DNA from 2 places in the Streptococcus downei MFe28 genome. Region 2 is predicted to be linked to the other one. Evidence: predicted binding sites of a transcription regulator. Region 2 holds the regulator's gene; the other holds the start of a gene.
What was found. The regulator CtsR, encoded in region 2, represses protease genes until heat stress. The targets are predictions, from matches to a motif close to TTGGTCAAAAAAGGTCAAANA.

Region 1: the regulator CtsR is predicted to act here: its motif matches at 9,670-9,690, upstream of DYE66_RS09925 (ATP-dependent Clp protease ATP-binding subunit).

The regions. Positions count from the first base shown of each region.
Region 1 covers NZ_UHFA01000002.1:2,056,697-2,072,225, forward strand. Annotated here, with positions in the region: gene DYE66_RS09870 (hypothetical protein) at 1-104, opposite strand, end outside; gene DYE66_RS09875 (NAD(P)H-hydrate dehydratase) at 239-1,081, opposite strand; gene DYE66_RS09880 (bifunctional methylenetetrahydrofolate dehydrogenase/methenyltetrahydrofolate cyclohydrolase) at 1,078-1,935, opposite strand; gene DYE66_RS09885 (FeoB-associated Cys-rich membrane protein) at 2,221-2,367, opposite strand; gene feoB (ferrous iron transport protein B) at 2,787-4,940, opposite strand; gene DYE66_RS09895 (ferrous iron transport protein A) at 4,942-5,418, opposite strand; gene DYE66_RS09900 (amino acid ABC transporter ATP-binding protein) at 5,708-6,442, opposite strand; gene DYE66_RS09905 (amino acid ABC transporter permease) at 6,439-7,131, opposite strand; gene DYE66_RS09910 (hypothetical protein) at 7,419-8,006, opposite strand; gene DYE66_RS09915 (DUF1797 family protein) at 8,069-8,299, opposite strand; gene argF (ornithine carbamoyltransferase) at 8,528-9,502, opposite strand; gene DYE66_RS09925 (ATP-dependent Clp protease ATP-binding subunit) at 9,713-12,010, shown strand; gene DYE66_RS09930 (NUDIX hydrolase) at 12,224-12,676, shown strand; gene DYE66_RS09935 (DUF1827 family protein) at 12,741-13,043, shown strand; gene ileS (isoleucine--tRNA ligase) at 13,373-15,529, opposite strand, start outside.
Region 2 covers NZ_UHFA01000002.1:203,364-218,892, forward strand. Annotated here, with positions in the region: gene yajC (preprotein translocase subunit YajC) at 440-796, opposite strand; gene hslO (Hsp33 family molecular chaperone HslO) at 1,092-1,964, shown strand; gene dusB (tRNA dihydrouridine synthase DusB) at 1,951-2,931, shown strand; gene DYE66_RS00990 (TDT family transporter) at 2,967-3,866, shown strand; gene DYE66_RS00995 (YdcF family protein) at 3,879-4,895, shown strand; gene DYE66_RS01000 (ketose-bisphosphate aldolase) at 5,001-5,897, opposite strand; gene DYE66_RS01005 (PTS sugar transporter subunit IIA) at 5,969-6,178, shown strand; gene DYE66_RS01010 (hypothetical protein) at 6,458-6,688, opposite strand; gene DYE66_RS01015 (ATP-dependent Clp protease ATP-binding subunit) at 7,063-9,510, opposite strand; gene DYE66_RS01020 (CtsR family transcriptional regulator) at 9,503-9,970, opposite strand; gene DYE66_RS01030 (hypothetical protein) at 10,367-10,696, opposite strand; gene DYE66_RS01035 (helix-turn-helix domain-containing protein) at 10,708-11,112, opposite strand; gene tsf (translation elongation factor Ts) at 11,553-12,593, opposite strand; gene rpsB (30S ribosomal protein S2) at 12,847-13,620, opposite strand; gene DYE66_RS01050 (APC family permease) at 13,813-15,529, opposite strand, start outside.

The sequences.
Region 1 (15,529 bases), 1.9 Mb from region 2:
GTATCACTGTCTTGAATTACCTTGTACAGGTATCTAAACCACAAGTCCCCATCACCTTGAGATTCTCTGCTTGCCTTAATCATGTAATCATACCAAGCTGTCATCAGGTTTTTCCTCCTTTTTCAACTGTCCTTTAAGTTCATTATAGCCTATCAAACCCCTTATTTCAATTTCTCACTTGGTTTATAAAGAGAATAGAATTTAGCCCATAAAAATTTACTCCTCAATTGAATTTGCTCTAATCCTCCTCACTCATCTTCTTCATCCAGCTTGGAATTTCCTGGCTGATACGGGTTGGGAGGACAACATAAGCATCTTGGGCTAGGTCGTCGGCGATGGCTGAATGGAGGTAACTAGCTCCTGCCACGCTCTTAAAGAGGTCTTCCCTAAACTGGGCGACAAAGCCCGTAATCATACCTGCTAGGGTATCGCCCATGCCACCGGTTGCCTGATAAGGACCCCCGACTGTCAATTGAGCGACTTGGCCAGTCTGGTCATAGATTGTCGTTTGATGGGACTTGGCCACTAGGATGGTTTGGCTGGGAAAGTGGGCCAGAGCTTCCCTAGCATTTTCTTGATTCTGTTGGGAAATTTCGATACCTGAGAGGCGCTCCCATTCCTTTTGATGAGGGGTTAGGACTATTTTTTGCGTAGGCCAGCTAATTTGGTCTTTTTTGGCCAGTAAATCTAGGGCTGAGCCATCAATAATCAGGGTTTGATTTGCTTGCACTTGACTCAAAACTAGATCCAAGCCTTTCTGTGCCAGAGGGGAATCTCCCAGTCCTGGGCCAATCAGGATGACATGGCTGGAATGAATTTGCTGAGTTAAGAGGGCCTGATCAGCTAGGTCAAAGGCCATGGCTTCCGGCAGATGACTATGCAGGGCTGGGATATTGGCAGGGGCACTAGCCACCGTCACCAAACCAGCTCCGCTATTGACCGTCGCTAGGGCAGCCATAATAATGGCACCACCATAGGGGTAGAGGCCACCAATGAGGAGGGCACGCCCAAAAGTCCCCTTATGACTCTTAAGGGGACGGGGCTGGATAAGATTTTTAAGGACTTTTTCATCAATCATCATAAGCTCACACTTCTCAGGGCTGCTTGATAGGTTTGTTCCAGGAGCATGGTGATGGTCATAGGGCCAACACCACCGGGAACAGGCGTAATGAGACTGGCCAGTTGAGCCACTTCGTCGAACTTGACATCACCAATCAGCTTGCCATCATCATCACGGTTCATACCGACATCAATCACGACTGCCCCTTCTTTGACATAATCCTTAGTCACAAAATTTCTCTGACCGATTGCAACAATCAGGAGATTGGCCCGCTTACAAACCCGATCCAGATGACGGGTGCGAGAGTGGGTCAGGGTGACGGTCGCATTCTTGTCCAGGAGCAATTGGGCCATAGGCTTGCCGACAATATTAGAACGACCAACGATGACGGCATTCTTGCCTTCTAGGTCAACCTCATACTCCCTCAGCATTTCCATGATGCCAGCTGGCGTGCAGGGAACCATGAGAGGACGGCCTGACCAGAGGTGGCCGGTGTTCATGGGGTGAAAACCATCGACATCCTTCTTGGGGTCAATGGCCAAAATGACCCTCTTGTCGTTAATATGGCTAGGGAGGGGCAACTGGACCAGAATCCCATGGAAGGCTGGATCCTGATTATACTTCTCAATAAGAGCCAGCAACTCCTCCTGGCTGATACTATCCGATAGGCGGACGGTTTCGCTGGTGAAGCCAGCAGCTAGAGCAGAGCGCTCCTTATTGCGGACATAAACCTGGCTAGCAGGATTATCACCGACCAGAATAACCACCAGACCTGGAACGATTCCATGCTGGTCTTTTAGCTGGGCTACTTTTTCTGCCAACTGGCCCTGCATTTTCTTGGCCAGAGCCTTGCCATCAATGATCTTTGCTGTCATGCTTACTCCCAATTAGTTTTCTTGCCTGAACAGGCTAGTTTTTGTCTAATCTTCTTGAAAAGCTAGAGTTAAATCTTGAGTCCCTTGGCTTTTAGTGCCTAGTCTCAGACTACCTTCATCCACTGGACGAAAGTCCCCAAATTCTTGCTCCCATTATAGCAAAAAACCACCCCTTTTGGAATGGCTTTCTCATGGGTGCCTGATGGCCCAAAGAATATCTTGGATAGGTAGACTAGGAGTGACCTCAATTCCCTGCAACCATCAAGCTTTCTAGTCTATGACCAACTAGCTGAGTTTCTGGTGCTTGTGCATTTCTTCTTTGACGGGGCAGGCACAATCGCAGTCCCCACAGGAACCCTTTTGTTTAATATAATGGCGCAGACCTGCGATGACAGCCAGAGCAATCAGACCTGCAATAATATAGGTTGACATGGTTTACATCTCCTTTTTATACTCTTCGAAAATCAAAATTTATCCACGGATAAAGTCACTCTATGATTTCTCATTAGAGTGACTACGAAAACTACGATTGTAGTTTTCTATATCCCTGGCTAACTCTGTATAAACTGTGGCAACGACAGTTCCTACCTCGCGTCGCGTCGTTAACTCACCTTGCTGTACTTACTGAGGAAAGCAAAGCTTTCCCTATTTCCAACCTCAAAAGGTCTACCAGACCTTTTGAGCTATCTACAGTTCGTGCGATGCAGAGCAAAGTTGGTCGATTTCACCAACTTTGTGAGGTTAGTAAGGGAGCTAGGCAATCGCTATGGAGATTGCCGTTGGACATCAGTCACTTTAGTGACTTGATGTCATTACTCCTTGCCTCGGCTAATCTCGATTTTCATTGAGTATTAAGTTCGATCAGCCAAGGGAAGGTTGTCTAAGCTAATGACTTCTTCCTTGATTTGGCGTGGTTTTCTCAAGATAAAGTAGAGCATGAGCCCAATAATCAAGAAGGCTAGGCCTGTCCACAGGCTAAAGGCTTGATCGTAGAGAAAGACTAGCCCTAACTGGTAGATAACCAGACTGACCAAGTAGGCTAGGCCTGTTTGAAAGCCAATGGCCAAGAGGGTCCACTTGAGATTGCCCATTTCCCGGCGTATGGTTCCGATGGCCGCAAAACAAGGGGCACAAAGGAGGTTGAAGGTCAAAAAGGAATAGGCCGCCAGGGCTGTATAGTCCCCTTGGAGGCTGGTCCAGAGAGCCTTGCTGGTTTCCGTCGCGTCTGGATTGTGGTAGAGAATCCCAAAGGTAGCCACCACGGTTTCCTTGGCCGCAAGACCTGTCAGAGCTGCCACAGTCGCCTTCCAGTTCCCAAAGCCCAGGGGTGTGAAAATCCAGGCTAGGAGACGGCCGAGACTGGCCAAGATACTCTGGTCCGTTTCGACCGCTTGGAAGGTGAAATTGTAGGAAGACAGGAACCAAATCAGAACCGTCAAGCTAAAAATAATGGTCCCAGCCCTCTTGACAAAGCTCAGAGCCTTGCCAGTTGCGTACCGCAGAACCGCTCTAGCCTTAGGCAGATGGTAACTAGGTAGCTCCATAATGAAGGGACTGGTGTAGCCACCTAGGAAAGAAGTCTTCTTGAGGGAAATTCCCGAAAAGATGATGGCCAGCATTCCCATAAAGTAGGTGCTTGGAGCCACCCAGGGACTGTCGGGAAAGAAGGCCCCTGCAATCAGAGCGATGATGGACAATTTAGCCGAGCAAGGCATGAAGGTCGTTGTCATAATCGTAATCCTGCGGTCCCGCTCATTTTCAATGGTCCGACTGGCCATAATACCTGGCACCCCACAGCCTGTTGAAATCAACATGGGAATAAAGGATTTACCCGAAAGGCCAAAACGCCTGAAAATGCGATCCATGACAAAGGCAATTCGGCTCATATAGCCGATATCTTCCAGAATGCCCAGACAGACAAAGAGGACAAAAATCTGAGGCAGAAAACCTAGTACCGTTCCGACACCAGCAACAATCCCATTGACAATCAGGGATTGGAGCCAGTCTGCCACATGCAGGTCTTGAAGGAATTGGGTCACAAGATCAGGGATATATTGGCCAAAGAGAACATCATTGACCCAATCTGTCCCCATGGTACCCACCGTCTGAATGGAGAGGTAGTAAACCAGGAACATGACCAGAGCAAAGATTGGCAGGGCCAAAATGCGATTGGTGACAATCTTATCAATCTTGTCCGACAGGGTCATTTTGATGTCATCATCTTGACTCTGAGCCATTTGACAAACGCGTTCGATAAAGGCATAGCGCTGGTTGACCACGATAGTCTCTGAATCCTCGGTGAAGATTTCCTCGGTAATCTTGATGATGTCGTCAATCTCTAACTTTTGAAAAGGAGAAAGGTTGACTTCGGAAGTGATCAATTTATCTCGTTCAAAAAGTTTAATGGCATAGAAGCGATTGGAGCGCTGGGGAACCGTTTGCCCCAGTACTTGGATAATCTGAGCCAGGGCCGCTTCAAACTTGTCATCATAGGTCGGATACTGGATGTCATCCACCCTAGCTTTGGTTGTTTGGCTGGCCTTCTTAATAGCTTTGTCCACACCTGTATTTTTTAGAGCGCTGGTAGCAATAACCGGCAGGCCTAACTGGTAGGCAAGCTTCTCGCTATTAATAGTCCTACCTTGGCTTTTGAGTACATCGCTCATATTGAGCGCTAGAGTGACTGGAAGGCCCGTTTCAATCAGTTGGGTAGTCAGATAGAGATTGCGCTCCAGATTTGTGGCATCCACGACATTTAAAATAGCATCGGCATGGTTGCTTAAGAGATAATCCCTAGCGATCTTTTCTTCTGGACTATAGGGCGAAAGGGAATAGATCCCTGGCAGGTCTTGGACGTTGACCCCTGGCAATGTTTTCACCTGACCGCTCTTTCGCTCAACGGTAACGCCGGGCCAATTTCCCACATGCTGAGTGGTCCCCGTCAAGAGGTTAAAGAGACTGGTCTTACCGCTGTTGGGATTACCAATAAGGGCAATTTCTGTCATACTAATCCTCCTCCTGATCCTTACTTCTAACGACACTAATCATTTGGGCTTCTGACTTTCTCAGGGATAATTCATAACCCCTCAAGCTAATTTCGATAGGGTCGCCTAGAGGAGCAACCTTACGGAGGTAAATCTTGGTATGCCTAGTCAGGCCCATATCCATCAGGCGACGTTTGGCTTCATTGAGGGCAAGGATATTGTCAATATAGGCAGACTGACCTACCTCTAAGTCAGACAGAGGGAGAGTCTCCTGTTCCTCGGACAGCTCGGTCACATCAATATTGGCCAAAATCGAGGTATCAAAAGCCAGACGATTAGCCTTTAAGACGATAATAGCGCTGGATTTGGTTTTGGAAAGAACTTTAAGAGTCGTGCCTACCTTGAGGCCCAGATTAGCCAGATGGCGCAGACTAACTTCTGGTAGATTAATGCTGGCAATCTGGTAGGATTTGTTCAAATCCGCCTCTTGTAAAATCATTTAGGCCTCCTCTACCCGTTCGGAAAATTTTTCTGCCTTCATTATACCATAGAAAAGCCTGTTAAATAAGCGTTTTCAGAAGATTGGAATCATTTCAAAAAGGAGCCAAAGATTAGAATCTCTAGCCCCTTTTTGAAGGAATTGCTCTGGTTGACCAGCTATTTTCGCCCATCCATTGCTATTGGTCGCAAGCTAGCGACTTTGGGGCTAGCCCTTTGACTATCTCAACCTTACCCTTACTAAAAAATGAACCCCATCTACTGGGGTCCATCAATCTATCTCTCTTGATTTAGAGTACTTTCCCTAAGAAGTCCTTGGTTCGGTCTTCCTTGGTATGGTCAAAGACTTCTTGAGGACTTCCTTCCTCAACGATAACGCCACCGTCCATGAAAATGACCCGATCGGCCACTTCTTTTGCGAAGCCCATTTCATGGGTGACAATGACCATAGTCATACCAGACTTGGCTAGGTCTTGAATAACAGCCAAAACCTCTCCGACCATTTCAGGGTCGAGGGCTGACGTTGGCTCATCAAAGAGGAGGACATCAGGATCCATGGCCAAACCACGGGCAATGGCAATCCGCTGCTGCTGTCCGCCTGAAAGAGAGGTAGGATTGGCCTTGGCCTTGTCCTTAAGCCCAACCTTCTCCAAGAGTTCATAAGCCTTTTCTTCAGCATGACTCTTAGATTGACCCTTGACTTTGGTTGGCGCCAAAGTAATATTTTCTAGGACATTCATATTAGGGAAAAGATTGAATTGTTGGAAAACCATCCCCATCTTTTCACGCATTTTGAAAACATCGTTTTTCTTATCAGTGATATCAACACCTTCAAAACTAACAGTCCCCTTGGTCGGAACTTCCAGAAGATTCATGGTTCTAAGGAAAGTTGATTTACCCGAACCCGACGGGCCAATGATAACAACAACTTCGCCTTTTTCAATGTCCAAATCAATCCCATTGAGGACTTCATTCTTACCAAAATATTTATGCAGATTTTTTATACTAATCAAGGTATCAGTCATGCTTTTTGTCCTTTCCCAAGACGATTTTCAAGCCACTTCTGACCAGCCGTCAGAACGGTTGTCAACATGAGGTAGTAGAAGGCTGCAAACAAGAGAGGTTCCAGCGGAACGTAGGTGGTTGCTAGAACAGTCTGAGCCCCATTCCAGAGTTCCATAATCCCGATAGTTTGCAAGAGGGAACTATCCTTAATGATGGTAATAAATTCATTACCCAGAGCTGGCAAAATATTCTTGAAGGCCTGGGGTAAAACCACATAGCGCATAGCTTTGGCTGGCTTAATCCCCAAGGAATAGGCCGCTTCCACTTGTCCCTTGGGAACAGCTTCAATCCCAGCCCGAACGATTTCAGAGATATAGGCCCCGCTGTTAAGCGAAAGGATGATAATCCCTGGAATCAGGCGGGAGAAGTCAAGCTCCACTGTTCCAAACCCAATGGTGGGAGCACTCTTAAAATTCATCCAGAGGAAGGCAATCATGATTTGCACAACCATGGGAGTTCCGCGAAAGACCCAGACATAAAAGCTAACTAGGTAATTTAACAGCTTGATATTTGAGCGTTTTGCTAGAGCGACTAGGACCCCTAGAATGGTCCCCAAAAAGACTACACAGACAGAAATCATAACGGTGACAAGGACACCGTAGTTGAAATAACCCCAATATTTGGGCAAGAAAGAAAAATCGAAATTCACAGATTTACTCCTATTTTAGATAGCCAAAGGCAGCTTTCTCATGACAATTAGTGGCTCACTTTCAAGGCCACCTTGTCAATAAATTTGTAAATTATTTTACCATAAAATGAATAATAATACAATATCATTTTATAATTTTCTGATTTTTCATTGATTCTTGTATATTTTTTGAAAAGGTCAGAGGACAGATAAATAAAAAGCCAATTGGAAGCCCTGCCAGGCTGGCAGAGACCTCCAATCAGCTTTTTAGGCGAGGCATAGTTATCGCTCCAATTATCTAAATTGCTTTAGAAAAATGGTGAGTTTTCCTCTTCTTCTGCTACAGACTTGTCAGTAGCTTGCTTACTTTGAGCAGGCTGACTAAGGCTACTATCAGTGCTTGACTGGCTACTGGTCACGGGCGCAAATGAGAAATCCATTCCGACAAAAAGGTTGACAATAGCTAGGGCTAGGCTGGCTGCTAGAAGAATGAGAAGTAGCAAGGAGAAAATGCCAGGTACTAAGACTAAACCAACCAGCAGACAGTAGCCCATTAGGAGGCTAGCTATGATGCCTAGACAAGAAGTTAGCCATTGCAAGACCTTATCGGTTCCCTTGATTTTCACGTATCGCATCAGATTAATCTGACCTAGAATGACTGTCAAGGCAAGGAGCCCACAGGCTATCAAGACCAGCCACTCACCGCCTTGCAGGCCTCCTACCTTCAAGCCTGTCCAGAGGAAGCTAAAAAGATTGGAATAGATGAAAGACTGGCGAGGGGTCGCCCCTATGAGAAGGACGAGAACGAGTGCTATAAACCCTAAGCTCGATGCGGTGTTCTTCATGATAAGGTAGGTTTGGTACTTACTGGCTCCTGAATTCGTATTTTCTGTCATAGTCTCCTCCGTTCACAGCAAAAAAATCAGACCACTAGGAGAGTCTGATTTTCTGATAATTCTTAGTAAAGCAGGTCATAGATTTCCATAGCAATCAAGTCAATGCTATCGAAAGTATAGGTTTCACGCGCTTTAACATCACGCAATGTGAATACTGGACCATTTTCAGGATCATTGGCAAAAGAAACTTCCGCAACGACTTGGCCATCACGCTCGAAATTCCTTTTCAAATTACCCCCATCTGTCGTCATCAAATTGAGACGATCAATGATTCTCACCAAATGTGATTCCATGTAGATTCTCCTTAGCTAAGCACATGAGGGTGGGAAAAATTTCCCCCATAACTACTTTATCCCCTTGTGCCTTTTATCTTTTAATCAGTCTTATTTTACCATAAACTAGGGAAATGAGATAGGTCAAAGCCTTAAATAGGGAAATTTATCTCTTAGAAGTTACCCATTTTACTGAAATTCGATAAGCAAGGTCTCCATTAGCCTAGAAAGAATTTCTTCTGGTAGGACCTAATCCTCTTGATAAGATTGATAGATAATGGCCTTGATAGCATGCATGCGGTTCTCTGCCTCTTGGAAAATAACGGGGCTGTACTTCTGGAAGACCTGATCAGTAATCTCCAGCTCACTATAGCCATACTTGTCGTAAATTTCTTGACCAATACTAGTGTTGAGATCATGGAAGGCTGGCAAACAGTGCAGGACGATGAGGTCGGGATTTTGTGCCAAATCTAGCAGACCTTGGTTGACTTGGTAGGGGAGGAGCCAATCAATCCTTTCCTTGAAGTCCACATCTTCCCCCATGGAGACCCAGACGTCGGTGTAAATCATATCCACACCCTTGACTGCTGCAGGATCTGCAGTTATCTCTAACTTGGCTCCACTATTGTGCTTCTTGGCCAAATCAAGAACCGCTTTTTCTGGTTGCAGGCTTTCTGGGGCAATAATGGTACAGTTGACCCCTAAAATAGCCGAAGTAACTAAGAGGGAATTAGCCATATTATTGCGACCATCTCCAACATAGGCAATGCTGAGGCCTTCTAAACTACCGAAATGTTCCTTGAGTGTCAGAAAGTCGGCAATCATCTGGGTGGGATGCCAGCTGTCGGTCAAGCCATTCCAGACGGGGACACCAGAATACTTGGCCAGGGTTTCGACATCCTCCTGCTTAAAGCCCCGATATTCAATGCCATCAAACATGGAGCCTAGGACCTTAGCCGTATCCGCCACAGACTCCTTCTTGCCCAGCTGGGTTTCTCCAGCCCCCAGATAGGTCACATTCATTCCCAAGTCCTGTCCAGCAACCGTGAAGGCTGACCTAGTCCTGGTTGAGGTCTTCTCAAAAATCAGGGCAATATTGAGCCCCTCTAAATATTTATGCGCCTGCTTCTTCTTTTTGAGGGTTTTAAACTTGGCAGCTGAATCAATCAAGCCTAGGAGCTCTTCCTTTGTGAAATCTATCTCTTTTAAAAATGATTTAGCCATATCTTTTTCCTTTTTCTGAATTTTTATACAGTTATTCTACCTTATTTTGCGGAAATGTCAAGACGTTTTTGTATTTTATTCACTTTTAGCACTCTAGCTTTTCATCTGCTAAAAAAACAATCTTTTTACTTGCTTTCTATAGTTTGAGTGTTATAATAACACCATAGATTTTGACCATTATTGACTATCGGTCGAGATCGGAGGTTTCCTATGTTATGTCAAAATTGTAAGCTCAATGATGCGAGCATACATCTCTATACAAATGTCAACGGCCAGCAAAAGCAGATTGATCTCTGTCAAAACTGCTACCGGATTATGAAGGCTGATCCAGAAAATATTCTCAACAGTAATTTAACCAGCCAAAATCCTCAAAGCCATCAAAACCAATCCATGGATTCATTCTTTGACGATTTCTTCGGAGATCTCAATAATTTCCGTGCCTTTAACCCAGACCTACCAAATTCTCCCCAATCACAGGCGGGACGCAATGGTGGCGATGGTGGTAACCGAGGCGGTAATAACGGCGGTGGCAATCAGGGCCGCAGACCGCAAGCTCAGCCCCAACAAGCCCAAGGTATCTTGGATGAATTTGGAATCAACATCACTGATATGGCCCGTAGGGGCGACATTGACCCTGTAATCGGCCGTGACCAAGAGATCGTCCGAGTTATTGAAATTCTCAATCGTCGGACCAAGAACAATCCTGTTCTCATCGGTGAGCCAGGTGTCGGTAAAACGGCTGTTGTTGAGGGCCTTGCCCAAAAGATTGTCGATGGCAGTGTTCCGCAAAAATTGCAGAGTAAGCAAGTCATCCGTTTAGATGTGGTCAGCCTAGTTCAAGGAACTGGTATCCGCGGTCAATTTGAGGAACGGATGCAAAGGTTGATGGAAGAAATCCGTCAGCGCCAGGATGTCATCCTCTTCATCGACGAAATCCATGAAATCGTCGGTGCCGGTGGTACGTCTGACGGTAGCATGGATGCTGGTAATATCCTCAAGCCAGCCCTAGCTCGTGGCGACCTACAGCTGGTTGGTGCCACCACCCTCAATGAATATCGCATTATCGAAAAGGACGCTGCCCTGGAAAGACGGATGCAGCCTGTCAAGGTGGATGAACCTTCCGTTGAAGAAACCATCACCATCCTCCATGGTATCCAAGCCAAGTATCAGGACTACCATCATGTTAAGTATACTGATGAGGCAATTGAAGCTGCGGCTCTTCTCTCCAATCGCTATATCCAGGACCGCTTCTTGCCTGATAAGGCCATTGACCTTTTGGATGAGGCCGGTTCCAAGATGAACCTGACACTCAATTTCGTTGATCCTAAGGAAATTGACCAACGCTTGGTCGAGGCTGAGAATCTCAAGGCTCAAGCCACTCGTGAAGAAGACTTTGAGAAGGCCGCCTACTTCCGCGATCAGATTGCCAAGTACAAGGAAATGCAGTCCCAGCAACTGGATGAGCAAGATATTCCTGTCATCACCGAAAAGCATATTGAGGCTATCGTTGAAGAAAAGACCAATATCCCAGTCGGTGATTTGAAAGAAAAAGAACAGTCCCAACTGGTTAATCTGGCAGACGATCTTAAGTCTCGGGTTATTGGCCAAGATGACGCTGTTGATAAGATTGCCAAGGCTATTCGTCGTAATCGTGTCGGACTCGGTGCCCCAAATCGGCCAATTGGAAGCTTCCTCTTCGTTGGACCAACTGGTGTCGGTAAGACCGAGCTGTCCAAGCAACTAGCTATTGAGCTCTTCGGATCAGCTGACAGCATGATTCGCTTTGATATGTCCGAATACATGGAAAAACATGCCGTGGCTAAATTGGTCGGAGCCCCTCCAGGTTATGTTGGTTATGAAGAGGCTGGTCAGTTAACCGAAAAGGTTCGCCGCAACCCCTACTCCCTTATCCTGTTGGATGAAGTTGAAAAGGCCCATCCCGATGTCATGCACATGTTCCTGCAAGTTCTCGACGATGGTCGTTTGACCGATGGCCAAGGTCGGACCGTTAGCTTCAAAGACACCATCATCATTATGACTTCAAACGCCGGTACCGGTAAATCTGAAGCTTCTGTCGGTTTTGGAGCTGCCCGCGAAGGTCGGACCAATTCCGTCCTTGGAGAATTGAGCAACTTCTTTAGCCCAGAATTCATGAACCGTTTCGATGGTATTATTGAATTCAAGGCTCTGAGTAAGGACAACCTTCTCCATATCGTCGACCTCATGTTGGACGATGTCAACAAACGCTTGTCCAGCAATGACCTTCATTTGGAAGTTACCGACAAGGTCAAGGAAAAATTGGTTGACCTCGGCTATGATCCTAAGATGGGAGCTAGACCTCTACGTCGGACCATCCAAGACCATATCGAAGATGCCATTACCGACTTCTACCTAGAAAATCCTAGTGAAAAGAACTTCAAGGCCGTCATGACCTCCAACGGTAAGATTAGCATCAAGGCTGCTAAAGTCAGCCAAGCTACCCAAGAGGAAAAGTCCCTTAAAGAATAGCCCTACCAAGAAGCCTGTCCCTAGCTAGAGACAGGTTTTTTAGCTTCCTATAGTAGAGACCTTATCACAAGTCCAGAAAAGAAGTTTTCACCTCTTAATTAGTAAAAAATTTCGGGCTATTAGGCGAACTTAGAAGATTTTCAGCCAAAGAAAATAATTAGTCTGCCTTCATGTGTTATAATAAACTCAAGAAATTAGAGACGAGGAATTCCTATGACCACTCCTACATTTGGCCAAAAAGAGGCAGGCAAGGACTATGTCGCCCGCTATGGGGTCTATGCCGTTATCCCTAATCCAGAGCAGACAAAAATCATCTTGGTTCAGGCACCAAACGGAGCCTGGTTCTTGCCGGGTGGTGAAATTGAAGCTGGTGAGGACCAGCTGTCTGCTCTAGAACGTGAACTGATTGAAGAGCTGGGCTTCAAGGCAGAGCTGGGTGAGTATTACGGTCAGGCCGATGAGTACTTTTATTCCAGCCACCGCGACACCTACTTCTACAATCCTGCCTATATTTACGAAGCAACCCGCTACACTGCCGTTGATAAACCTCTAGAAGATTTCAACAATCTAGCCTGGTTCCCTATTGACCAGGCTCTAGAAAAGCTAAAAAGAGGTAGCCACAAGTGGGGCATTGAGAAATGGAAAAAATCTCACAATTTTTTCTAACTCCCACTTTTTTCAAAAAATCGTGCTATAATATGACTATGCAAGGTTCACAAGGAGGTCTTCAATGAGACTAATAAACACAACGAGCAGCCACCCGTCGCTTGTTCGTAATCAGCTGCGCAATACCGATGCTGAATTAGTTGAAGTTTATTCTGCTGGTAACAGCGATGTCGTCTTTTCTAAAGCACCTGGTCACTATGAGCTCCTGATTTCGAATCGGCACCGGGCCATCAAGGATAGCGAAATAGAAACCATTCGCGAATTCTTTTTCAAAAGGAAAATTGATCCTGATATTATTATCCCTGATAAAATCAAATCAAGTCACACAGAAAAGTTGATTGAAATCTCAATTCCAACAAGTGCATAAAGACAAAGGCTACTTGGATAAGTGGCTTTTTTCTTTTGCCAGTTTATGATAGTCAAGAAAAATCAAAAGTCCTTGAGGGTAATGAACTTAGCGGCAGGACTTCTTGTACAGTCAGGGTAAGGTTAGCAGATTTGGCTGCATCTTGAACTTATTCAACCTTTGTGACACCGAGAGTTGGCCTTGTGCCACGTCCGATTACCCATGCCGTTACCTCGGGGCTTTCGATTTTCATTGAGTACAACGGTGGCAAGCTCTGATTTTTAAAAAGTCTAGTAAAAAAGCTTTACAATCCTGGCGGACTGTAAAGCTTTTTCTTATGATACAAGGTCTTATTTAGCCTTGACTTCAAAGCCTTGAGCAACGGCTTGAGGGAAATTGTTTTCGACAATATCCGCACAGTGGTCACAGATGGTGACGCCGTAAGAGCGTTCCTTGACCGTAACATCAGTCCGGCGACAACGATCACAAACCTGACCAGCAGCATGCTCAACCTTAAAGGCCACACCTTCAAAGCGAAGGGCATCTGCGGGTGCTTCTTCTTGGGAAATCGTCAGTTCTGAAACAATCAGCAATTGAGCCAGGTCGCTATTGAGTGCTGCCAAGTCCGCAGCTACTTCTGGGCTGGCGTAGACCGTCAAGTGCGCTTCTAGTGACTTACCAATAAGCTTGGCGTTACGAGCTTCTTCTAGAGCCTTTTGTGCCTGAGTTCGGAAAGTCATAAAGGCGTCCCAAGCTTCTAGCAGGCTATCCTGGTTAGCAAAGCTTCTTGCTTGAGGCATCTCAGCCAACTGAACAAATTCTTCAGCTTCATCTTCTAGGTAGGACCAGATTTCCTCAGAGGTATGAGGAAGAATAGGAGTCAAGAGTTTGGTAATCTTAACCAAGATATCATAGAAGACGGTTTGCATTTGCCGACGGGCCAAATTATCGGCTGCTTCAATGTAGACAACATCCTTGGCAAAGTCTAGGTAGAAGGCAGATAAATCTACCGTTAAGAAGTTGTTAACGGCCTTATAGACGTCCATAAAGCGATAATTTTCATAGGCTTTGGTAATAGTGGCAACCAATTGGTTGAACTTAACCATCATGTACTGGTCAACTGAGCGCAAGTCCTCATAGGCGACGGCTTGCTCCTTCTTGAAGTCACTGGTATTGGCCAAAAGGAAACGCAGGGTATTGCGGATCTTCCGATAGCTTTCCGAAACTTGGCCGAGAATTTCCATGGAAACCCGCACATCATTATCGGTATCAACAGAAGCTACCCAAAGACGGAGGATTTCTGCCCCGTACTGCTTGGCCACATCATTTGGCGAAATGATATTGCCCTTGGACTTAGACATCTTTTCACCCTTACCATCAAGAACGAATCCTTGAGAAAGGACTGCCTTGTATGGCGCATGACCGTTGACCGCCACAGAAGTGATAAGGGAAGAGTTAAACCAACCACGGTACTGGTCAGAACCTTCCAGATAAAGGTCAGCTGGATAGCCCAGACCTTCTCTTTGATTCATGACCCCGTTCCAAGAAGATCCAGAGTCGAACCAAACATCCATGATGTCGGTTTCCTTGGTGAATTGGCCATTTGGTGAACCAGGATGGCTGAAGCCTGCAGGAAGTAAGTCTTTGGCTTCCCAATCCCACCAGATAATTGAACCATGCTGGGCAAAGAGATCGGCCACATGGTCGGTAACTTCCTTGGTCATGATAGCTGTGCCATCTTCTGCATAAAAGATTGGCAGAGGTACACCCCAGGCCCGTTGACGGGAGATAACCCAATCGCCACGGTCCCGAATCATATTGTAGAGACGTGTCTTACCCCAAGATGGGAAGAAATCAACTTTTTCAATTTCATCCAAAATTTCTTGACGGAATTTAGAAACAGAGGCAAACCATTGAGGAACTGCCCGCCAGATGATTGGCTTTTTAGTCCGCCAGTCAAATGGATAGGAGTGGGTGATTTCTTCCTTGGCCAGAAGCAAATTCCCCAATTTTTCAAGGACTGTTGGCAGAACCTTGTCGTAGAATTGGCCTTGGAAATCAGGTCCAGCTTCCTCAGTCATGATACCACGACTGTCAACGGTGACAGAGATTTCCAAACCGTATTTGAGGCTGACATTATAGTCATCCTCACCAAATCCAGGAGCAGTATGGACGATACCAGTACCAGAATCAAGGGTAACATGGTCGCCGACCATGACAACTTCTTCTACTTGGCTATCCCAAGGGTGCTCAGTCGTGATGTATTCTAATTGGGAACCAGAGTAGCGCTCCAGCACCTTAAAATCAGACCAACCAAATCGTCCAGCCAAATCGTCCAAGAGTTCTTCCGCCACGACAAATTTGCGATCATCGCCAGCAACCTGAACACTCACATAGCTGAAGTCTGCGCCGACAGTCAAGCCACGAGAAGCCGTAATGGTGAATGGTGTTGTCGTCCAGACTACAATGTAGGTATCATTGTCCAGAATGCTCTTGCCATCCTTAAC
Region 2 (15,529 bases):
GTTTGGCATCGCCTTTCTTTCCAGATTTTCAGGTTTTGAATTTATACTCAATGAAAATCGAAATTAGCCGAGGCAAGGAGCAATGACATCGAGTTTCTAAAGTGACTGATGTCAAACGGCAATCCCCATAGCGATTGCCTAGCTCCCTTACTAACCTCACAAAGTTGGTAAAATCGACCAACTTTGTGAGGCATCACACGAACTGAAGATAGCTCAAAAGGTCCCCCAGACCTTTTGTGAGGTTGGAAATAGGGAAAGCTTCGCTTTCCTCAGCAAGTACGGCAAGGTGAGTTAACGACGGTAAATTTTGATTTTCGAAGAGTATTAACCTAGTATAAAAGCCCAACCAGCTAGTTGAGCTCTGTTTTCTGTTACCCTCCTGCAGGCCTTGCTAGGTATAAAGAGTGGGGCCTAGCGCAAAGGCTCCTGAGTTGTAAGTCTATTCTTCAATAGCTGACTGGTCTTCTTGGCTGTTGCCTTCTTCCTTATCAGCTGAGTCAGAAGAGGTTGCTGCTTCGTTGGAAGCTGATGCTGGTGAGGAGATGACCCTCATGATTGAGCGTTGTAGGTCAAATGTAAGGTAGACTCCTTCAACATCGAGAACGATGCGATTGTTGGCTTGGTCAACCTCATCAACGGTAGCAATCAGACCACTTATAGTTTCGACTTCCGCTCCCCTGACCAACTTGGTCTGCATTTCATCACGGGCTTGCTTTTGTTTCTTTTGTGTCCGTGAAGACATAAACATCATTCCTCCAAGAAGAATGAGTAGGATAAAAATACCAGTAAATTGCATAAGTTAATAACCCTCCAAATATCTATAGACATTACTATACCAGATTTTAAGGGGGCAGGCAAGAAAACTTAGGTAGACAGGAAAAGAAGGGTCTTTAATTGAATGCCACTTTCAGAATTCACTTAAGCAGGATTACTATTCAACTGACCTAGCAACTGCCAGGCTTGGGTAAAAATTGCTTAGGTTCAGACGGATCTGCCTAGGCTTGAAAGCTTGATGGACTTGCTTTTGCAAGTCTTGAGCGAGTAGCGGGGCTACCCTTTTGAGCCTAGTTTTATGCTATAATAAGGGCATTATGGATAAACTGATTAAAACAATTGCAAGTTCTGGCTCCTTTCGGGCCTATATCTTGGATAGCACCCAAACCGTTCGGACTGCCCAAGAAAAACACCAGACCCTATCGTCCTCAACTGTGGCCCTAGGTCGGGCCCTGATTGCCAATCAAATTCTAACCGCCAACCAAAAGGGTGATGCCAAGGTAACGCTCAAGATTATTGGCAACAGCTCCTTTGGCCATATTATTTCTGTTGCGGATACAGCTGGCCATGTCAAGGGCTACATCCAGAATCCAGGGGTTGATATTAAAAAGACCGCTACTGGTGAGGTGCTGGTTGGGCCCTTCATGGGGCAAGGCCAATTTGTCTCTATCGTTGACTACGGAACCGGTCACCCTTATACCTCAACGACACCTCTAGTTTCTGGAGAAATTGGGGAAGACTTCGCCTACTTTCTGACTGAGAGCGAGCAGACCCCATCAGCTGTGGGGCTCAATGTCCTCCTCGATGAGAATGATAAGGTTGAGGTCGCTGGAGGTTTCATGCTCCAGGTTTTACCTGATGCCAAGGAAGAAGAGATTGCTCGCTTTGAGAAGCGTATTCAGGAAATGCCCGCCCTCTCTAGTCTCCTAGAATCCGACAACCACACCCAAGCCTTGATTGATGCCATTTATGGCAATGAGCCCTACAAGATTTTGGCCGAAGAGGAATTAAGCTTCGCCTGTGACTGTAGCAAGGAGCGTTTCCAATCTGCCCTAGCTAGCCTGGCTAAAGAAGAATTGCAGGCCATGAAGGATGAGGATCATGGTGCTCAAATCACCTGCCAATTCTGTGGTAAGACCTACAACTTTGATGAAAAAGATCTGGAGGAAATTATTGATGACCAAGCGTAATTCGGCCTTCATGATTGGGGATGTTGAGATTCCCCACCGCACAGTATTGGCTCCCATGGCTGGGGTAACCAATTCAGCCTTTCGGACCATCGCCAAGGAATTTGGTGCAGGTCTGGCTGTTATGGAGATGGTTTCAGACAAGGGTATCCTCTACAATAACGAAAAGACCCTCCATATGCTCCACATTGATGAAGGGGAACACCCTGTTTCTATCCAGCTTTTTGGTAATGATGGTGATAGTCTGGCTCGGGCAGCTGAGTTTATCCAGGCCAATACCAAGACTGACCTGGTGGACATCAATATGGGTTGTCCCGTCAATAAGATTGTCAAAAATGAAGCTGGTGCCATGTGGCTCAAGGACCCTGACAAGATTTATCAGGTGATAAAAACTGTTAAATCTGTCCTCAATATTCCTCTGACCGTTAAAATGCGGACCGGCTGGGCGGACAGTTCTCTGGCTGTGGAAAATGCCCTAGCGGCTGAGGAAGCCGGTGTATCGGCTCTGACCATGCACGGACGAACCAGAGAACAGATGTACACAGGCCACTGCGACCACGAAACCCTGGCCCAGGTAGCCCAGGCTATCAAAACCATTCCCTTTATCGGTAACGGGGACATCAAGACCGTTGAGGATGCTAGGTTTATGATTGAAGAGGTCGGTTGCGATGCGGTCATGATTGGCCGTGGCGCTCTCAATAATCCCTACCTCTTCACCCAAATCAACCATTTCTTTGAAAGCGGGGAAATTTTGCCAGATCTGACCTTTGCTAGGAAACTTGAGATTGCTTATGACCATCTCAGCCGTCTGGTGGATCTCAAAGGCGAAAAGATTGCTGTGAGAGAATTCCGTGGCCTAGCTCCTTACTACCTGCGAGGAACCTCTGGGGCTGCCAAGATCCGGGGAGCTGTTGCTCGTGCTGAAACCCTAGACCAGGTCAAGGAAATCTTTGACAGAATTCCAACATAGAGAATACTTGACTGGACCATGTGGGAAGGATAATTATGAAAAGAAGACTACCATTGGCTTTAACGGGGCTCTTATTGGGCTTGACTGCCCTGACCAATTTGATAACAAAATTTGTCAATCGTCCGGTGGGTTACTCACTTCTCTTGCTCTGTCTAGGATTGTGGTTAGTCTTGACTGGCTATTTCTTACTCAATAAAAAAGACTGTCAAAAACAATTGACCAGCCTCTTAGCTGCCTCGACTTTTCCGACCTATTTCATGGCCATGATGCTCTCGCCCTTGGTCCTTCCCCTGGCAAAGCCTTATCTGCTTAGTATCTGGGCTCTCGGTTTACTGGGTCACCTAACTTTCTTAATTCTTTTTAGCATCCGAGCTAAAAAACAAGCGAGCTGGGAGCAGGTTTATCCAGGTTGGTTCGTTATCTATGTTGGCCCCGCCGCTGCCTCTATAACGGCCAGACTAGTTGGACAGGTCCTTCTGGGGCAGGTGATTTTTTACTTGACCTTCCTAGCCTATCTGATACTGATGCTTGCCTTATTCTATCGGCTAGCTAAATGGCCCTTAAGAGAGCAGGAACTGCCTAATATAGCTATCATGGCGGCCCCAAGTTCTCTGATGCTCTTAGCTTTTTTGCAGCTCTATCCTAGTGGTCATCCTGCTTTTTTGCTACTATTGCTCTTGCTATCACAGGGATTTTATTGGGGGAGTTTTCTTTATCTTGCTCGTCATCTCAAAACCTGGTTTGTCCCTGGCTTTTCTGCCTTCACCTTCCCCAGTGTCAGCACGGCAACAGCCCTCAAATTGAGTTTAATGAGATTGCAGTTGACAGAAGGCTGGCTAGTAAGCCTGAGTAATTTTGAGATTGGACTAGCCTCACTCATCGTGGCCTATGTCGCCTTGGCCTACCTCTATTATCTTTCTAAATCTAAGGCCTAGATTGGATCTTATATGACGATTTTGCCCCTAGTTTTATTGACCATCTTTTTCCTCGTCCTCCTCGGACTGACCTATTACAGAGAGCCCAGAACCCTATTATTAGGAATTTATTTCGTTTTGGCCCTCCTTTTTCTAGGAGCCACCCTCTTCTATTTGGCTAATCAATTCGACCTGAGAATTCTCAAATTCTTGCTATCCTTAGCCATTTTTCTAGTCATCCTTCCTCTCTTGGCTGGACCAAGCATCCTCATCATCACCCTCTTGGTCAAGGGGATTCAACTGATTAAACGCGAGGGACATGCTCTTAAGAATCTCCTCTCTCTGGGAATTGGTCTGGGTCTGCTAGCCTTCCCCTACCTTTTCCAGATGATTGCCAGCCATTATAAGGAAAATAGTCTGGTCACCGGCCTCTTATCCCTGGTGACGACCATGGTCATCTATCTCATCCTCCTCATCAGTGCCTATACCATCTCTAGCTTTTTAAACCTGATTCACTGGTTCAAGAGGCCCATAGATTATGTGTTAGTGCTAGGAAGTGGCCTCATGGGGGATAAGGTCACCCCCTTGTTAGCCAGTCGCATCAAAAAGGGGATTGAGATTTATCAAAAACACCCTGATTGTCGTCTAATATTGTCTGGTGGTCAAGGCAAGGATGAATTGATTGCCGAAGGTCAGGCCATGGCCAAGTATGCTCTCTCTCAAGGTGTCCCAGAAAAAGACATTATCATTGAAGATAGATCCAAAAATACCAGAGAAAACCTGCAATTTTCCAGCCACTTAATGGCAAATAAGGCCAATCTGGCCATTGTGACCAACTATTATCATCTATTTCGAGCTCTACTGATAGCTCGTGACTTAGGAATTCCTTGTATCGGTTATGGAGCAAAGACCAAATTCTATTTTTCTCTCAATGCCTACATTCGGGAATTCATCGGTTATCTTTATTTCAAGTGTCGCCTGCATGGCGGGGTGCTTCTCTTTATTGTCGCCCTTCATCTTGTCCTTATCGGCTGGAGTTTGCTGAGGTAGAAAAAGGAAACTGAAGTTGAAAAGGCCAGCCCAATAAGCAATTGGACTGGCCTTTTAGTTATTACGATACACTATTTACCAAGCTAATAACTACATAGACTAGGCTTATTTATAGAAATTCCACCCTCCATGGTGACAGTTCATTATAGAGAGGAGCCTTACCGAGGGCATCAATAGTTGATTTTTATGATGGACGACCTTCTTTCCTTCTTCAATACAAACTGGGAATAGATTGTTTGGGTCCCATCCTTGGTCGTTCGCCAAAACTTCCCTAACCTTATCGAAAAAGGCGTGCTTGAAGTCAGATGAAATATTAACCTTTGAGATACCATTCTTAACAGCTTCGGCAATCTGTTCATCAGGATTTGAAAAACCGCCATGGAGAACCAGAGGAACATCGACTTGCCCAATAATATCTTTCAGGATGTCAATCCGGATCTCAGGGGTAACATTCTTTGGATAAATACCGTGAGCTGTACCAATACCAAAAGCTAGGGTATCTACTCCTGTTTCTTCAACAAAGCGTTTGGCATCTTCTAGCTTAGTGTAAATACCATTCTTCAGACCATCTTCAACAGCTGTCCCTGTCTGACCGATTGTCCCTAACTCACCTTCAACGCTAACACCAACTCTATGGCACATTTCAACGGTTTTTCTTGTGATATCTACATTTTCATCCCATGACAGAAGTGAGCCATCAATCATTACTGAACTAAAGCCATTGTGAATTGCTCTAGCAACACTATCCAAGTTATCACCGTGATCTAGGTGAAGGACAAAAGGAACCTTACTATTTTTAATCCGTTGCAAGACATAGGCGAAGAAATCATCCTTACAGTAGAAAACTTCAGTAGGGTGGACTTCAATAATGGCAGGGGCATTATCTTCCTCACATTGTTCAATGACAATCCGATCCAGCTCCAAATTAGAAATGTTATAGGCACCAACAGCAAACTTGTTTTCTTTAACAATCGCTAGCATTTGTTCCATATTAATTAACATATTAGTTTCCTCCAATTTTTCTTAATTATTCAAAGGGCCCCGTTGTAAAATGAGGTGCAACAAAAAAAAGCATAATCTCTGTGGCAATTATTCCAAAAGGAATCAATTGGAATCAGACCCCAATAAAATTTGTTTTTTTATTAGCAATCCGACCAGAGGATATTAAGTCTCTAGAATACATTTACGAAAAACTTTTAGATTTCACAACCTCAAAGGCTCTTCAGGAGGATTTATTAAAAAATCGTAATTTGGAGTCCCTGAATAGAATTTTTAATTCATAATCAGGCTTCCTTACTTTCTAATTGTTATTTTAGACGAGCTAATAAGTACTGCCTTGCTATTAATACTAAGTAAAATCAAACCTAGCAATATAATCAAATACATAACTTTTTCGTAATATTACGTAAAAGAAACGAGCTTATCCTGATACTTTCGCCGTAGTGGTATTATAAGTGGTAGCTTTGACGTTACTTATAATGGGATTTTTGAGACTTGGGCTCAATCTTAGGAATGAAACTCCCCTACACCACTGTTGAAATAGAGAATCGGGCGATAGGGCCTCAATGCTCTATCGCCCGATTTTCTATTTTCCTTTTTGGGGGGTGACGGCTTTGTATCTTTATAAGGAGTTTACTTCCGTCCGTACTACCTAAAGAAACATCAAAATATAACTTTTGAAATTTATTGAGTATAAGCTCAACGAAAAGATAAAACAAAAAGCGAATACTAGAGTCTCTTCTGTCCTGCAGAATTCTCCAGTGTTCGCTTATTTCATCATGAGGCTGGGGCAAAAGGTCCTAACCTCCTTACTTTTTCAACATCAAACAGTTTGACCCCGTAGTTGATTTGTGATGAGCGACTTGACACTTTAGTGTTTGGTCACTCACATGCCAGTGAAACGGCGGTAATATCCTTATCCCTTGCTTGGCAAGGGATAGGTCCAAGTCAACTGTGCGGAGGCGGGAGTGTCTAGTCCAGTGGACTAGACAGCCTACGACAGGTCCCATTCAAACTCTTGTCGAGTTTGAATGGGGAACTTAGTAAGGAGGGGACAGTAGTTCGCAAAATAGCGACTACTGTATCAACTCTCTTGAAGCCTTAAAACTAGAGAGCAAGGGGAAATTGATTTCTCCGAAATCATGATTGAGTCCCACTCCCATTTTTTCTAGTCATCAATGGTAAATTTCAGACTGCCCTTGTGGCTGCCAATTTTTAGTTTGGAATCGGCCTTTAATTGGCCTGACAGGAGCAATTCGGACAATCTGTCTTCAACTTCAGTTTGAATGGTTCGGCGCAAGGGGCGAGCTCCCATTTCTGGGTCATATCCCTGCTCTGCCAAAAGCTTGAGGGCAGCTGGTTGAACCTTGAGGCTGATTTCCTTTTCAGCTAGGCTAGCTTCGAGAGGCTTCACCATCAGCTTGACAACTTGACGCATATGGTCAGGTGTCAGACTATGGAAGACAATCTTCTCATCAATCCGATTGATGAATTCAGGTCGATAGGCCTTCTTGAGCTCTTCCATAATCCGACTCTGCATGGCCTGATAATCCTGACTGATGGCCTTGGCGCCAAAACCAACCGTCTTATCATCGCGCAGGGCAGTTGCCCCTAAGTTGCTAGTCATGATGATGATGGTATTGGAAAAATCAACCTTGCGCCCACGACTATCAGTCAAGACCCCGTCATCCAAGACTTGGAGAAGGACATTGAAGATGTCAGGGTGGGCCTTTTCCACCTCATCAAAGAGGAGAACCGAATAAGGCTTGTTGCGAACCTTCTCGGTCAACTCACCGCCTTCTTCGTAGCCCACATAACCTGGAGGGGCTCCGTTGAGGCGACTAGCCGCGAATTTTTCCATGTACTCAGACATATCAAAACGAATCAGGGCCGACTCATCATCAAAGAGGAGTTCAGCAAGGGCCTTGGCTAACTCGGTTTTACCAACCCCAGTTGGCCCTAGGAACATGAAGGAACCAATTGGTCGCTTGCCTGTTCGGATACCTGATTGGTTGCGCCGAATGGCACGAGAAACCGCTGAAACGGCATCATCCTGGCCAATCACGCGCTTGTGGAGTTCTTTTTCTAGATTGAGGTAGCGTTGATTATCAGCCTGGGTCATCTTCTCAAGAGGAATGCCTGAGAGTTTGCTGAGGGTCCTGAGAATATCCTCTTCCTTGACAGCGACAGGCTGGCGAACCTTTTGCTGATCCTCTTCCTGAAGCAGATCCGCAACCGCTCCTAGATTTCCTGACAAGAGGGCCTGGTCAGCAGAGCTGAGGAAGGTTGGCAGGGAACGCTTGACCGTATTTTGCACCATAGCACTGGCCTCATCCAGCAGGTCAATGGCCGAATCCGGCAAGTTCTTGCTGGTCAAATAGCGGTGGGCTGATTTGACGGCCGTTAAGACTGCCTGGTCAGAGATGGTGACATTGTGGTAGCTCTCATAGCTTTCCTTGAGTCCCAAGAGAATCTGGTAGGCAGCATCAACTGTCGGTTCTTCAATCAAAACCCTAGCAAAGCGACGGGAGAGGGCTGCATCCTTCTCAATATGCTTGGAATACTCCTCCTGGGTTGTCGCTCCAATCATGTGGAGGGTCCCTCTAGAAAGGGCTGGCTTAAGAATATTGGCGGCATCCAGGGTGCTATCAATCCCGCTGCCAGAACCCATGATGGTGTGAACCTCGTCAACAAAGAGAATGATATGGCCATCGGCCTCGATATCCGCAATGATTTGGTTCATCCGCTCTTCAAAGTCTCCCCGGAAACGGGTGCCAGCTACCACCGACATCATATCCAATTCCAAAACTCGGAAATCGGCCAGTTCGTATGGAACTTCTCCTTGGACAATCCTCTGGGCTAGGCCGTAGGCTAGAGCCGTCTTACCAACACCGGCATCACCGACCAAGACAGGATTATTCTTAGTCTTGCGGCTAAGAATTTGTAGCATGCGAGTAATTTCCTCGTCACGACCAACCACAGTCTCCAGTTGTCCTTGAGCCGCTAGATCCGTCAGGTCTCGGGTGAAGTCAGCCAGGTCTCCTGCCGTTGGCTGAGGGCCTGCCATCATATTGTTAAAGTTGCCATTGCCAGACTTCTTGGGCTTGGCCAAGTCAAAAATAGCCTTGACATCTTCCTTGGAAAAACCTGAGTAGCGCTCAATAACTTTGCGTAGGTCAATCAATCGAAGATTATCCTTGCCCTCATCTTGAAAATGAAAACCGACCTGCTCCAAAATGCGAGCCGCCAAATTATCCCGACCAAACATCATGGAGAGGAGAACGTGTTCGCTACCGACCTGAGGGGCCTTGACAGCTTCAGCAATACGAGCCGCATAGGTTAAGATTCTCTCTAGTGCCCTTGAAGCCGGCAAAATCTCTTGGCTCTTAGCCCTTTTGAGAGGCTTACGGCGAATGACCAGCATGGCCGCATCCTCATACTCATCCAAATCAATCTTATCCGCAAAGTCCATAAGTGCCAGATGAGCCACTGTCTCATCGGTGTCCACCATGGCCAAGAGCAGGTGCCAACTTTCCAAAAATTGACTCTGGTAGCGGGCCGCCTGATATTGGGCACGGCTAAATATTTCTTGCATTTTCAGGGAATAATCAGTCATCTGGATTTCCTTTTCTATCGAGGCGTTGAATAATCTTTTTCAGCATGCGGGCACGAATACCAGGAGCATCTTCTCCCAGAACCTCATCGGAGGATGAGGCCAGGATGATATTGCCCTCACGCTCACTAATAATATCTTGATCATAGAGCTGTTGAATGAGGTCATCAAAGACCTGACCACTGATGGCTTCACCGATTGAGCCTGCCAGGGCATTGAGCAGGTGGTGTTTGTCAGAAAAAGTGACCTTGGCAATGCGGATATAGCCGCCACCTCCTCGCTTACTTTCTACCACATAGCCCCGACTCTCAGTAAATCGAGTCTTGATGACATAGTTAATCTGGCTGGGCACCACATCAAATGAGTCCGCCAGATGGGAGCGCTTGAGCTCCACAATACCCGACTGGGCCAAAATATTCTTGATATATTCTTCGATATTGTCCGAAGTATTTCTTACAGGCATAAACTACCCTTCCTTATCTTTGACTAACTTTGACTATTATACCCTAAAAGGCGAAATTTTGAAAGCTAAAATCAAAGAAGGCATACGTTCTAAGCGCTAAATCACCTAATACTCAATAAGGAGCAGACACCAAGAGTGGACTTCTCCCCTAGCCAACTTTGTCTGCCAGCATTATCTACTGGACAAACCAACCTATCAGAAAATATGATAAGCCCTTCAGTTCTAGCTAATACTAGCAAAACGTCCCGTCATAAGAAGAGCTTGAAACAATTAAAAAGTGCTAGCCTCGCTACTTTTTCAACATCACACACATTGACGCAGTGGCTGATTTGTGATGATGGATTTAATGCTTTGGCATCTAGTCCATCACATACCAGCGAAGTGGCGGTAAGGTCCTTATCCCTTGCTAGGCAGGGAAGCGATAGTCATCAGTAATCCCCCAAGCAAGCCGATAATTAAATAGAGTAAGGCTAGTCTCTTTTTCTTTTGAAGCTCGGCCAATTCTTGACTCCTTGGTGCTGGATAGTCCCTACGTTGAACAAAATAATGGTGAAGGCCAACAATGCCACCCCGACCAGACGCCGATAGCACCCAGATTTCAGGATGGTCCATACCTCTGGCCTGGGCATCCAATTTTATCAATTGGTAAAGTTGAATATTGAAGCTGACAAAACCTAGTAAAAAGATAGCTGCCCCGATAATTACCCACATATGACCACTAAACATAAAATCACCCCCTAAATCATTCTAATAATTTGATAAAAGATAGCTCCCATTCCTAAGAGTAGGATCAGGACGGCCAGAATAATTAGATAATCATGTTTAAAAATTAAAGCTAAAAATAGGAGTCCGAAAAATAGGAGCAAATAAAGACCTAGTAACCAGATTAAGTTTCGGTTACTGGTCACTAAATCAGTCGTTTTTTCGAGATGTTTCACCATGGCTTCATCCCCCTTAACCAGTTGATCCAGGCTCAAATGATAAAGATTGCTCAGGGCTATCAAGCTGACTATATCAGGATAGGTTTTTCCCCTTTCCCAGTTTGACACTGTCTGTCGCGATACTCCAAGGCTGTCAGCTACCTCTTCTTGAGTCAAGTCGCTAAGCAACCGTGCCGATTGTAATTGTTGACCTACCGCCATCATTACCTCTCTTTCTGATTCTATTTTCTCAGTTTCTTATCTTGCTGTCTATCAAATTCTTTTGACTTAGACTTTTTTTCTGTCAAAAGTCTTTGACAGAGCACTAAAAAAGACTAGGCTTGAAACCCAGTCTTGTCGCAACTGAACATGGATTAAAAGTTATTAGATTAGGATTAAGCTGCACAATAACTAGGAATTGAGTTCGCCTACAACCCCGTGGAAAAAGAAAAACACCAGCCCCATGCGGAACTGGTGTACATCTGCTAGGCGCAGTAGCTGATTGGCCTCTTTGCACCACTTCGTGGCACAGCAGAAGCCTAGTCGGCCTTGCGGGGGTGGTAAAACAGTCCGGTGGACTGTTTTAGCCTGACACCTTGAAATTAAAGAGTGGAGGGGGAAGGAAGGTTTTGACAAAGTCAAATCCCTTCTATCCCACTCCCTTACTTATTCAAGGCTGCAGCCATGGTTGCGGCTACTTCGTTTTCAAAGTCATTTGTGGCTTTTTCAATTCCCTCACCAACTTCGAAGCGGGCAAAGTCAACAACCTTAGCATTGACAGATTCAAGGTAGGCTTCAACGGTCTTGCTGTCGTCCATGATGTAAACTTGAGCCAGAAGGGTATATTCTTGGTCAACCTTGGTGTTGTCCAACTTGAAGCGGTCCATCTTACCTGGGATAATCTTGTCCCAGATTTTTTCTGGTTTGCCTTCAGCCTTGAGTTCAGCCTTGATGTCTTCTTCAGCTTGTGCCAAAACTTCGTCAGTCAGTTGGCCCTTAGATCCATACTTCAAGAATGGCAGGGCTGGTTTGTTAACCATAGCACGGCTTTCGTTATCTTGTTCGATCTTGTGGTTCATTTGAGCCAATTCGTCATGGATGAATTGCTCGTCCAATTCCTTGTAAGACAAAACTTTTGGACTCATTGCAGCGATGTGCATTGAGATTTGTTTTGCCAAGGCTTCGTCGCCACCTTCAACAACAGAGATAACACCGATGCGGCCACCGTTGTGTTGGTAAGCACCGAAGTGTTGAGCGTCTGTTTTTTCCAAAACTTGGAAACGACGGAAGGAAATCTTTTCGCCGATAGTTGCTGTCGCATTGACATAAGCAGCTTCCAAAGTTTCTCCTGTAGGCATGGTTAGAACAAGAGCTTCTTCATTGTTAGCTGGCTTGTTTTCAGCGATGACTTTGGCTGTTTCGTTAACCAATTCAACGAATTGGGCGTTCTTAGCAACGAAGTCTGTTTCAGCATTGACTTCAACAACGGCTGCCACATTCCCAGCAACATAAACGCCAGTCAAACCTTCAGCAGCGACACGGTCAGCCTTCTTAGCTGCCTTAGCCATACCTTTTTCACGAAGCAATTCGATGGCCTTGTCCATGTCACCATCAGTTTCAACCAAGGCTTTTTTAGCGTCCATAACGCCTGCACCTGATTTTTCACGCAATTCTTTAACCAGCTTAGCTGTAATTTCTGCCATGAGTTTTCTTCCTCCAAAATTTATATGATGAAAGAAAGGGACGAGGGCTAGGCCCCGCCCCTTTCGTGGTTTTACACTTATTTACTTTTAGTAGGGATAGGCAAAAGTTTACCATTTATAGTGCTAACCTCTACCTATTATTTCCTAATAATTGTAGTCGAACTAAAATCCTAGCGAAAAAGATGAACTTCCTAGTGTCTCTTTGACACTTAGGTCCGTTCCCTATTTTCCTACGGATTTTTTAACGTTCTCCTTACTTGTTGTCGCCTTCGACAACTTCTACCAATTCTTCAAGGGATTCCGTTGAAGCAGCTTCTGCCAGTTCTTCTTCGACAGCCTTGTCTTCCCCTTGTTTACCTTCGATGATAGCGTCAGCCAATTTAGAAGTAATCAACTTAACGGCACGGATAGCGTCATCGTTGGCTGGGATGATAACATCAATATCATCTGGGTCAGTGTTGGTATCAACCATAGCCACAACTGGGATGCCAAGTTTCTTAGCTTCCTTAACAGCAATTTGTTCCTTATGTGGGTCAACAACGTACATAACGTCTGGAATCCGTGGCATATCTTCGATACCGCCCAAGAATTTTTCAAGACGAGCACGTTGCTTGTTAAGCAGGGCAACTTCCTTCTTAGGAAGGACTTCGAAAGTACCGTCAGCTTCCATTTGTTTGATTTCTTTCAAACGACGGATACGCTTTTGGATAGTATCCCAGTTAGTAAGGGTACCACCCAACCAACGGTGGTTGATGTAGAATTGACCAGCACGAGTAGCTTCTTCAGCGATAGCTTCAGCAGCTTGTTTCTTAGTACCGACAAAGAGGATAACAGCATCGTTAGCAGCAGCATCACGAACGAATTCGTAAGCTTGATCAGCCAACTTAACCGTTTGTTGCAGGTCGATAACGTGGATCCCGTTACGTTCGGTAAAGATGTACTTGGCCATCTTAGGGTTCCAGCGACGAGTTTGGTGTCCAAAGTGAACACCAGCCTCAAGTAATTGTTTCATTGAAATTACTGACATGAGTAGTTTCTCCTTTTGTTTTTTTCCTCTCTCAGATTTCAACTCGCCGATCAACCCCTTGGGGCAACAGACCCACGATTCGTCCAAGATGAGTATTATCGCAAACTGCGACCTTTTTATGATAGCAGAAATCCCTAAATTTTGCAAGCGTCTGCCATGGTCAGATGATTTTGCGAAAAGCCGACTCAGTGCTTATTTCTTTAAGTGATAGGAATAGGTCGCAATGACAATATCCTCATGCCAACGCAGACTTGCCCGCAAACGAAGACTCATTTGGTTATGGAGGATGTTCTGCCAGCCATGTTTAGGAATAAACTTAGGAATCACTACTGTCAAAGTATGCTCATTTTTCTTTGTTTCTTCTAACATTTTTTGAACAAATAGGGTTGTTGGCTTAACAATATCGCGATAATCAGAATCTATCATCACTAAAGGGACATCGGGGAAATAGCGTTTAAATTCCTCCTCCAGCTCTTCGTCCTTCTCCTTAGTTTCCAAGGTCGCTACATGCATGGCTAAAACCTTTTGTCCAATGCTGCTGGCATAATTGATAGCAGGGATACTAGCCTGAGTCATATTACCAACAAGTACCAAAGCAGTATTCCCTTGATAGGACGGAATGGCCTTCACCTCATCTGTTATCCGCAGTTGCATGGCAACATTGGTGTAGTGTCGTTTAATGGTATTAAAGAGAACTAACAAGGCAACAATAATTGGGAAAAAGGGCCAGATATCTCCCAACCGAAAAACCAGCAAAATGAGCACAATACCGTAACAGATAAGAGCCCCTAGAATATTTGCCAAAGAATGACACAGGTAGCCTTGTTTTAAGGTTCGTTTCCAATGAATCACCATTCCGGTTTGTGATAAAGCGAAAGGAATAAAAACACCGATAGTGTAGAGGGGAATTAGTCGCTCGGTAGAACCATCAAAGATAAAAAGCAAGGCAATAGCCCCCAAGGCCAGAGTAATTATCCCATTAGAATAACCGAGGCGGGCTCCTTTTTCCATAAACAGATGGGGCATATATTTATTTTTTGCCATATTAAAAGAGAGCATAGGGAAGGCGGAAAAACCTGTGTTTGCGGCAACGGCAAGGATAAAAGCTGTCGCTAACTGAAAAATATAAAAGAGAGCATTACCCAAGGCCGAGTTGCCATACACTCTTCTGGCAATCTGAGCTAGAACTGTTACGTGGTGGGAAGGTAGAATCCCCAGCCAGAAGTTTAGAAGACTAATACCAGCAAACATCAAACCCAAAATTAAAGACATTAAACTCAAGGTTGTTGAAGCATTTTTCTCCTTTGGATTCTTGAAAAAAGGAACAGCATTAGAAATGGCTTCAACACCTGTTAAAGAGGCTGAACCACTTGTAAAAGCCCTAAGCAGGAGAATAATGCTTACTCCCGAGACACTTTGTCCAATATGGGCAGTTGCCGTATAAGGGAGATGTCCCGTTATAATCTGATAGGCACCATAAATTAGCAAAAACAAAATACTGATAATAAAGAGATAGACTGGAATCATCAAGGATTTAGCTGATTCTCTTAGCCCTCTGAGGTTCATCACCATTAGAACCAAAACCAAAGCTATCGAAAGGGCTAAATTGTGCTCTTTAATAGCAGGAAAAGCCGACGTTATCGCATCAGCACCAGAGGATACTGAGACAGCCACCGTCAGCATGTAGTCGACCAGTAAGCTACCTCCGGCAATCAGGCCCCAGCTGGGGGAAAGATTTTCTGATGAGACGACATAGGCTCCTCCTCCCTTGGGATAAGCGTGAATAACTTGTTGATAGGAGATGGTCAGGCTGGCTAAAAGCACCAAGACCATAAGTCCAATTGGCAGAGACCACCAAATCGCCAATGGAGAAATTGCTGCTAAAATCAGAATAACCTGCTCTGGTCCA